3 regions of the Cellvibrio sp. QJXJ genome follow, and region 3 is predicted to be linked to each of the others. Evidence: predicted binding sites of a transcription regulator. Region 3 holds the regulator's gene; each other region holds the start of a gene.
What was found. Region 3 encodes PhoB, which activates phosphate uptake and scavenging genes when phosphate is short. Its sites were predicted from a motif close to TGTCATAAANNTGTAACA; they were not measured.
Positions count from the first base shown of each region.

Region 1: NNX04_RS12475 (TIGR00153 family protein) is a predicted target of PhoB. The motif match lies at 1,138-1,155, and genes of this name have one in related genera.
Region 2: NNX04_RS13700 (alkaline phosphatase PhoX) is a predicted target of PhoB. The motif match lies at 1,925-1,942, and genes of this name have one in related genera.

Region 1 is NZ_CP101662.1:2,840,900-2,844,183, reverse strand. Features, by position in the region: gene NNX04_RS12480 (inorganic phosphate transporter) at 1-371, opposite strand, end outside; gene NNX04_RS12475 (TIGR00153 family protein) at 395-1,072, opposite strand; gene NNX04_RS12470 (GspE/PulE family protein) at 1,361-3,124, shown strand; gene NNX04_RS12465 (sulfite exporter TauE/SafE family protein) at 3,202-3,284, opposite strand, start outside.
Region 2 is NZ_CP101662.1:3,149,981-3,153,264, forward strand. Features, by position in the region: gene NNX04_RS13695 (helix-turn-helix transcriptional regulator) at 1-379, shown strand, start outside; gene NNX04_RS13700 (alkaline phosphatase PhoX) at 388-1,860, opposite strand; gene NNX04_RS13705 (TonB-dependent receptor) at 2,085-3,284, opposite strand, start outside.
Region 3 is NZ_CP101662.1:3,514,435-3,517,718, reverse strand. Features, by position in the region: gene ubiA (4-hydroxybenzoate octaprenyltransferase) at 1-724, shown strand, start outside; gene phoB (phosphate regulon transcriptional regulator PhoB) at 855-1,553, shown strand; gene phoR (phosphate regulon sensor histidine kinase PhoR) at 1,701-2,984, shown strand.

The DNA of each region.
Region 1 (3,284 bases), 670 kb from region 3:
ATGGCGCCGACAATCGAGTGGGTGGTGGATACCGGCCAGCCCAAAATACTGGCGATTAATAACCAGCTACCCGCTGCTAGCAGCGAGGCGAGCATGCCGAAGACAAATAAATCCGGGTGGTCGGTCATCACGTCCAGTTCAACAATCCCGCTACGGATGGTTTCTGTCACTTCACCACCAGCTAGGTAGGCCCCGGCAAACTCAAATACCATGGCAATTAAAATGGCCTGTTTCATGGTAAGCGCACGCGAGCCAACCGAGGTTCCCATTGCGTTGGATACATCATTGGCACCTATGCCCCATGCCATAAAGAGGCCAAAAGCACAGGCAAGAATAAACAGCACATGGCCGTATTCAGCAAATAAAGTCATCTTGAATTCCTCAAGGTAAAGGATTAATGCGCCAGCAGCAGTTGCAAACGGCCGCCCACATCGTGTGCGCGGTTGGCGATATCACCCACCCAGTCGATGATGTTGTACAGGAACATCACATCTACCGGGGGGAGCTGGGCTTCGAGGGCAAAGAGTGAGGTGCGCACGCCAATTTCCAATTGGTCGGCTTTCTCCTCAAGAATGTCCAATTCCTTGATCATATTTTCGACAACGGTCAGCTCGCGGCCGCTAAAACCGGTCTCGAGCAGCTCGTCCAGTTCGTTGATGGCGGTGAGCGCTTGCTCGGCTGCCGCAACACTAGCGCGCACAAATTCATTCATCTGCGGTTTCATGCTTTCGGGGATGGTCATGCGACGGCCCATGATGATACCGGCGATGTCTTTGGCGCGGTTGGGAATGCGGTCCTGCATAGTTAGCAGTTCGAGCAGGTCGGTGCGTGGTACCGGCAGGAACAGGCTTTTGGGCAGATGCAAGCGCAGGTGCTTTTTGATTTCGTCCGCATCGTTTTCGAATTTCACCACTTGCTGCTGAATGCTGCTGGCGAGAGGCCAGTCATTGCCGGTGACAGCTTCAAAAAAAGGTACGAGTTCGGCGGCGGCTTTAACAGCCAGCGCCATGTGCTCTTGCATGGGCTTGATGGGCGAGCGGCCAAACAGGTTCGACAAGTTTGCAAAAGGCATGGTTATCCCCTCGGGTTAAAAGTGTGCGCAGTATAAAAACATCACTCGCCAAGGTCACGCAGCTTTATTACTTATTTATGACAAAGTTGTGATGCTTTTTAGCTGAACTTTTGTTAGTGGCTGGTATGGGGTGTTAGACATAGGTGTCTAGGTTTCGGGTGTGTTGAGCTTAGTGGTTGCTGACCAAAACGCCAGCCTGTCGCCTTGTGGGCAGACTCGCGTCGGCAGAGCCGCTACAATCAGTGCATGTTTTTAGTCGCAGCTCTCTTATTTACAGGAATAACGTCGATGGTGCTGGATCGGGTATTGGATTTGCGCGGCTTGATTAATGATCTGGTCGTTGATGGGCGCATGTCGCAGCTGGATGCCAATATGTTGCTTGGCGCCTCGCGCAGCCGCGAACAGGCGATCATGCACCCGCTGGCCTATGTCGCCACCCAAAATCTGGAAGATTTACAGCGCCCGGGCAAGATTCTGGATGGCGATACGCTCACCGAGTGGTTAGCTAACAAGGCGCGCCTGCCGTTGTTTCATATAGATCCGATGAAGATTGATGTCGCCAAGTGCACCGAGGTGATCAGTTACGCCTTTGCCAAGCGTCACGGTATTTTGTGCGTCAAAGTGGAGTCGGATCACGTCATCATCGCCTGTACCCAACCCTTTATGGCTGGTTGGGAGCCACAGGTGGAGCATGTGGCGCGCCGCACGGTGAAACGCGTGGTGGCTAATCCCGCCGACATCGAGCGTTTTATGGTGGAGTTTTACACCTTGGCGCGCTCTGTCTCCGGCGCCAGCGGAGCGACGGCGGCCTCGGCGATTACTAACTTTGAGCAGCTGGTGGAGCTGGGCAAAGCCAGCGATCCGGATGCCAATGACCAGCATATCGTCAAGATTGTGGACTGGCTGTTGCAGTACGCTTATGACCAGCGCGCCAGTGACATTCATATAGAGCCGCGCCGGGAAGTAGGGCGCATCCGCTTCCGTATCGATGGCGTTTTGCATTACGTCTACGAATTGCCCGCCAATGTATCCACCGCTGTCACCAGCCGCTTCAAGGTGTTGGCCCGCATGGATATTGCCGAAAAGCGCAAGCCGCAGGATGGCAGGATCAAAACCCGCCGCAGTGATGGCAGTGAAATTGAATTGCGTATGTCCACCTTGCCCACCGCCTTTGGCGAAAAACTGGTGATGCGGATTTTTGACCCGGAAGTGCTGCTGCGCAGTTTTACCGACTTGGGTTTAGTGGGCGATGACTATGCGCGCTGGTACTCCATGCTTACCCGCCCCAATGGCATCTTGTTTGTGACCGGCCCCACCGGTTCCGGTAAAACCACCACCCTTTATTCATCGCTGCGACAAGTTGCCACCGATGAGGTGAATGTCAGCACTATTGAAGACCCCATTGAAATGGTGGAGGAGCGTTTTAACCAGACGCAAGTGCACCACAAAATCGGGCTGGATTTTGCCGCCGGTATCCGCAGCCTGATGCGGCAAGACCCTGACATTATCATGGTGGGTGAGATCCGCGACCTAGAAACCGCCCAAATGGCAGTGCAAGCTGCGCTTACCGGCCACTTGGTGCTATCCACCGTGCACACCAACGATGCGCCTTCAACCGTTGCGCGCTTGCTGGATTTGGGCATTCCTTCCTACCTCATTAATGCCACCTTGCTCGGGGTAATGGCGCAGCGTTTGGTGCGCACACTCTGCCCACATTGCAAAGAGGAGGGCAGTATCAGCGCGTCGGATTGGCAGGAATTGGTTGCGCCTTGGAAAGTGAATGTGCCGGCCAAAGTCTATCGCCCGGTGGGTTGTCTCGAATGTCGCAATACCGGTTATTTGGGGCGACAAGGCCTTTACGAAATTCTGATGTTGTCTGAATCGCTCAAGGAAAAAGTTAACAGCGACTGCAACCTGCAGGAGCTGCGCAAATTGGCGATGAAGGAGGGCATGCGCACCTTGCGCTTGTCGGGCGCTCAAAAAGTCGCGGCGGGACTCACGACGATGGAAGAGGTATTGCGGGTTGCGCCACCACCGGAGAAGGCGGGTTAGGTGGTGAATATGCCCAATAAAAAATGGCGACCCGTGAGTCGCCATTTTTTTATGGTTAGCGGCAAGGTTTACGGCTATCAGAACAGCAATTTGATCCCTACAAACACCAGCATAATCGCCAGCGCCGGGCGTAAATAATGGTCGGCCACGCGGTGTGCCA
Region 2 (3,284 bases), 360 kb from region 3:
CACCGCCGCGAATGCACTAGAGGCACTGGTCAGCGCCTTGAGTGCAATAAAAATAGCTATTCCCGACGCGCGTTTGGTAGAAGTAGCACCGGATTTGGTAGGGCTAAGTGATATTGCCGGACTATTGGGTTTTAGCCGCCAGAACATGCGCAAACTCATGATCAAACACAGCAGTGAGTTTCCCGCACCAGTCCATGACGGCAGTGCCACAATCTGGCACTTGGCGACTGTGCTGGAATGGTTCGTTCAACATCAACAAAAGCCGGTAGCACCAGATTTATTAGCCATTGCCAAGGCGGCAATGCAACTGAATATTGTCAAGGAAAGCGCACATTTAGAAGCTGGCCTTTCCCAACGGCTCATCGCATTAACCGCTTGACGATCAGGTCAGCCCAACTTATCAATCCCCTTGGCGCGGCTGCGCAGGTTGCCCCAGGGGCCGGTGATGGCGAGGGTGAAGCCGGGGCGTTGGATGTTGACGAACAGCGTAGTGCCGTCGGGGGAGAAACAGGCGCCACAGAATTCACCTTTGTCGGGGTGGGCGTTCATCGCGAGGGTGTAGATGCGCCCGTCCGGAGTGAGGCCGCGCAGGTAGTTCACCGTATCCGGGTTTTCCGAGTAGCTGTCTTCGCAGATGATCAGGTCGCCCCAGGGCGCCACGGCGATGTTATCGCAGGATTCCAAAATGGCGCGGTTGTGGGTTTCGTAGACTAATTCCATCACCCCCGGCTGCTCTGTTTCGCGCGTCGTGCCTTCAAAGGCGCTGGGTTGATAGCGCCACACCTGGCCGATTTTGAGCGGGCCGCCACCAGTCGCCGCAAAGAGTACTTCGCGGGTTTTGTCGTCGCGCAAGGCAAACGCCAAGCCTTCGCCGCGTGCAAAAATCGCCGCGCCTTTGGCTTCGCCGCGAGTATTCAAATCACCCTCGGGGGAGGTGACATCCTCCAAGTCGATCCACTCGCATTCAAAGCGCTGGCGCATAGCGACGGGTTGCGCATTCTTGTCCTGTGCGTCTTCCTTCCAATTGCGGGTATTGGCGCTCGGCCAGCCGCGAATGGCGAGGGCTTGCAGCTGTCCGCCCTCCGCCAGTTTGCCCGGGGTTTTGGGGATAAAGCGGTAAAACAGGCTGCGATCCGTATCTTCCGAGAGGCACACAATGCCGTTGGTGCTATCGACCGCCGCCGCTTCGTGTACAAAACGCCCCATATCCTTGAGTGGCACCGGGTCGACCAAGCCCTTGCCGAGCGAGGGGACTTCAAAGATATACCCGTGTTCGCGACCGTAGCCTTGGGCTTTGCCGACCAGTGTCTCCTCGCAGCTGAGCCAACTGCCCCAGGGCGTAGCGCCGCCGGCACAGTTGCGCGCGGTGCCCACCAAACTCAGGTGGCTGCGCTCTACCCGCTGGCTGCGATGACTGTAAACCAGGGTGCTGGTGCCGCCGTTGACGGGCAGACCGCCAAAGCTGTCGTAACTTTTTGTGCCGACATGTTTGCGCGCTAAATCCTTATCGCCGCCGAAGGCATCAATTTCCTCGCCCACCGAATCCAGTTCGTGGTTGCGCACCAGAATGCATTTGCTCACATCGCCCGGCAGCGGGAAGGCGGCCATACCGTCCATCGCGCTGGGGGTAATTAATCCATCGCTCATGCGGTCGCCGGTGCGGGCGATAATTTTGTAGCTAAAATCGCGCGGCAAATTGAGAATGCCCGCCGGGTCGGCCAGCAGTTGGCCGACTTTATCGATCCCGTAAATCGGGTCTTGGGCGTAGACCTGTGCCTGCAGTTGCAAACTGCGCAGGCCGCCCAGGGCGATGGCGGTAGCGCTGGCATTTTTAAGAAAGTGACGACGGGTTAAACGCATAAAAAAACATCCACAAAAGTAAATAACAGACATTGGAAAACCAGCGCTGTTTTTGACGCAAAAAGATGACTATTAGATGACAACCAAGCCAGGTGCCCAAAAAAGGGCTGAGCTGAAATGACCGCCCAGCCTGAAATTGGGAAATACAAACTTCGTCATACCCGCGAACACGGGTATCCATAAAATGCCTCTGGACTCCTGCGTTCGCAGGAGTGACGAATGGCTTAGAAACTGGCGCGCACCCCTAAGGAATAGGTGCTGCCGTAGTCGGTATAACTGCGGAATTCATCGCCCTGCACAAAGTCCTGCTGGGCTTGGTCGGTGATGTTGATACCTTCCACAAACACCGTGACATTGTCCGACAGGTCATAAGACGCGCTTAAATCCAGGGTGCCGAACTCCGCTTTGTTTTCCGAGGCGAGGCTGTTGGTGCCGATCTGGTTGAGTACACCATCGCGCCAGCTGTAGCTGAGGCGCAGGCCGAAGCCGTCCTTTTCATAAAAGGCGGTGATGTTGTAGCTGTTTTTGGCGACATCTTCCAACTCGCCTTTGACCGATTTGTCGTTGTCCACATAGACGGCGCTGGAGTCGGTCCAGGTGTAGTTGGCCTGCAAACCCAAGCCGTCAAAGGGCGCGGGCAGTTGGTCAAACACTTGTTGATAGGCCAGTTCCATCCCGGTGACTTCGGCGTTGGAGCCGTTCACCTTGGAGCTGAGTTCATAAACCACACCGTTGAACAGCAAATCCGACTTTTGGGTTTGGATAAAGGTTTCAATATCCTTGTAGAAGATACCGGCCGAGAGCGCGGTAACCTTGTCCAGATACCATTCCAGTGTCAGGTCATACTGCCAGGCTTCAAAGGGGTTGAGCAGCGGGTTACCGCCGGTGGCAGTATTAACATCGCCGGAGTTAAAGGTCAGGCGCGGAGCCATGTCTTGTAGATCCGGGCGGGTAATTACCTTGGCCACGGCAGCGCGGGTGAGTAAATCGTCAGTCCAGTTGAGCGAGAAGTTGGCCGAGGGCAGCACATCGGTATAGTCCTCGTCAAAGCTCACCGGCGTAGTCACACCGCCCACAGACGCATGACCGGACGAGGTCTGTTCAGTTTGGGCAACGCGCACACCAAGATTACCTTTGAGTGGCAAACCGCCCAGCTGGTGCTCCATATCCACCATTGCATAGGCGGAGGTGATGGTCTCGTCGATGCGGTAGGAATTGCGCAAATCGCCCGATGAGAGGGGCGCTGCCAAGTCGGTCGCGCTGGGGTAGTTGCTCCAGAATTTAGTTTCATCCGGCACCAGCCACAGGGTGGGGAATTCGCCTTTGGCATCGCCGAGGAAACCGCTCACCGGGAAGGGCTCAAAGTAGCTCTCGTCAAACACCTCACCTTCAATGCCATTGATCAACACCAGGTCGCGGCGGTC
Region 3 (3,284 bases):
GATTTTTACCCTGGGTGTGATTGTGATGCGCGCGGCTGGCTGCGTAATCAATGACTTTGCCGACCGCAAAATCGACGGTAGCGTCGCGCGCACCAAAGATCGCCCACTCGCCACCGGCGCAGTTTCCAGTCGCGAGGCGATTTTTTTATTCATTGGCCTATGCGTGATCGCCTTTGCCTTGGTGCTGATGACCAACCCGCTTACCATCAAACTCTCTGTGGGTGGCCTGCTGCTCGCCTTTTGTTATCCCTTTATGAAACGTCACACCCACTTACCACAGGTGGTATTGGGCGCCGCGTTTGCCTGGGGAATACCCATGGCCTATGCGGCCGAGGCCGGTTCGCTACACGAAAACATTTGGCTGATTTACCTCGCCGTGGTGCTTTGGACGGTGGCCTATGACACCTTTTATGCCATGGTGGATCGCGAGGACGACCTTAAAATCGGCGTGAAATCCACCGCCATCTTGTTTGGGGAACAGGATCGGTTGATGACCGGCATCCTGCAAATCCTGGCGCTCTATGCGCTGATTCTGGTGGGTAATCGCTTTGAGCTGGGGCTGTTCTATTATCTGGGCTTGACGGTGGCGGGTGGTTTGTTTGCCTATCAACAGTGGTTGATTCGCTTTCGCGCGCGCGAAGCCTGCTTCAAAGCCTTTTTAAATAACAACTGGGTGGGTGTGGCGGTATTTGCCGGTTTAGCTATGGATTATTACTGGCACTAAGCCCACGCGACTGCACGCAGCTACAATTTTCTGACTTGTCATAAATATGTAACACTGAGCTTATTAAATAAGCTGCAACAATAGCTTCATGAAACGTGAAGCCTACCGTAGTTTTATTAGGCAGAAGATTATGACTGGTCGCAAAATTCTTATCGTCGACGATGAATCCGCCATTCGCGATATGTTGCGTGTGGCACTGGAGATGGCCGAGTACCAAGTGCTGGAAGCCAGTAACGCGCAGGACGCTCACGGCCTGATTATCGACGAAAAACCCGACCTGATCCTGCTCGATTGGATGATGCCCGGTACCAGCGGTATTGAACTCGCGCGTCGCCTGAAGCGCGACGAAGTTACCGCTAATACTCCCATCATCATGCTCACCGCCAAAGGTGAAGAGGACAACAAAATCCAGGGGCTGGAAGTTGGCGCCGACGATTACATCACCAAACCTTTTTCACCGCGTGAATTGGTCGCCCGCTTGAAAGCAGTATTGCGCCGTGCCGACCCACAGATTTCCGCCGCCCCCATCACCGTACAGGGTCTGTGTTTGGACCCCGCCAGCCACCGCGTCACCATCCACGATCAGTCAGTCGATATGGGCCCCACTGAATATCGCCTGCTGGAGTTTTTTCTCACCCACCAGGAAAGAGCCTATACTCGCAGCCAATTGCTGGATCATGTCTGGGGCGGCAATGTGTATGTGGAGGAGCGCACGGTCGATGTGCATATCCGCCGCCTGCGCAAAGCCCTGACCATCGACGGTCACGAAGACCTGATCCAAACTGTACGCGGTACCGGCTATCGTTTTTCGACACGAATCGAAGCCTGATATCACTAAGCTGCAAGTATTCGGCAGCGGGCAAGCCTGAGCGACAATCGGAGACAGGATGTCGACGATTAGCCCCCATGGATGGGTTCACGGCGTGTCGCGCAGGCTTGCCCGCTGCCGAATACGGATCGAAACTGAGAGGCCCCCTTGTTAAAAGGTTTCAGCGCTGAACTCCAGCGCATTCTGATTATTCTCGCCACCTGCAGCCTGATTGGTTTTTTCAGCGACAACTACGCGCTGTGGATGCTACTCGGCTGTGGCATTTACATTGTGTGGATGCTCTGGCAAATGCGCCGCCTGAACCAGTGGCTACTCAAACGCGAGAGCGAACACCCGCCGGAGGCCAGCGGTATCTGGGGGCAGGTGTTCGACAACATCTACCAACTGCAGCGCGATCAACGCATTGAAAAAGACAACCTGCAAGCGGTGATCAAACGCATCCAGGAAATCAGCTCAGCACTCAAAGACGGGCTGGTCATTCTGGACGCGCGCGGCCATCTGGATTTCTGGAACCCCGCCGCCCATCGCATGCTTGGGTTGAATACCAAAGACCAGGGGCAATCGGTCATCAATTTTGTGCGTCACCCCAAATTTGTCGCCTATTTTGAAGAGGGCAATTACGGCGAGCCGCTGGAAATTCCCTCGCCGCGTTTTCCCTCCAAACACCTGCAATTCCAAATCACCCCGTTTGGCAAAATGGAGCGATTGATTGTGGTGCGTGATGTGACCCAACTGCACAACTTGGAAAAAATGCGTCAGGATTTTATCGCCAACGTCTCCCATGAATTGCGCACACCGCTCACGGTGATAAACGGCTATGTGGAAACCCTCGCCGATAACAACACCACCCCGAGCTGGAATAAACCACTGCAGCAAATGTTGCAGCAAGCCAAGCGTATGTCGCTGCTGATTAACGATTTACTGGTGCTTTCCAAACTCGAAACCACAGAGGCGGGCCACAATTACAAGCCCATTAATATTGAGCAGCTGCTCACCATTGTGAAAAGCGAAGCGGAAGTATTAAGCAAGGATAAAAACCAACAGCTCACGCTGGTGTGCAACAACACCACGCGCCCACTGTTGTTGCAGGGCAACGAAAAAGAATTGCACAGCGCCTTTTCCAATCTGGTAATTAACGCCATCAAATACACCCAGCCCGAAGGGCGCATCAACATGCTGTTATGGCAGGACGAGAAACATTTTTATGTTTCGGTAAGCGATAACGGCCCCGGCATTGATGCCCAACATATTCCGCGCCTGACCGAGCGTTTTTATCGTGTGGATGCCAGCCGCAACAGCGGCACCGGCGGCACCGGGTTGGGTTTGGCGATTGTGAAACACGTGCTGATGCGCCATTACGCCGAATTAAAAATTACCAGTGAACTAGGCAAGGGCAGTATGTTTATTTGTGTTTTTGCACTGCCGCAATAGTTACACCGACATTCGCACATCAGGCTTATTTACTACCGGAGTCTCATCCTTTTGAGGGTGAGACCAGCATCACAATTTTTTCACACCCTGTAATTCAAAGGCTTTTTTGGCGAAATTAATCCGAATTATTGCCAAAACTCGAACGCGCTACGCAAACTCCTACCGCTCAACCCGAAAGTCGGACTCGCCAAATACAACGTTGTCATTTTAGACTCATTGCTGCTGCAAAATATCCGCACCCCGGTTGTTGGATATAAATGCACTGAACATTACCGCGCCGCTCAAGTGGCACCGGTTATA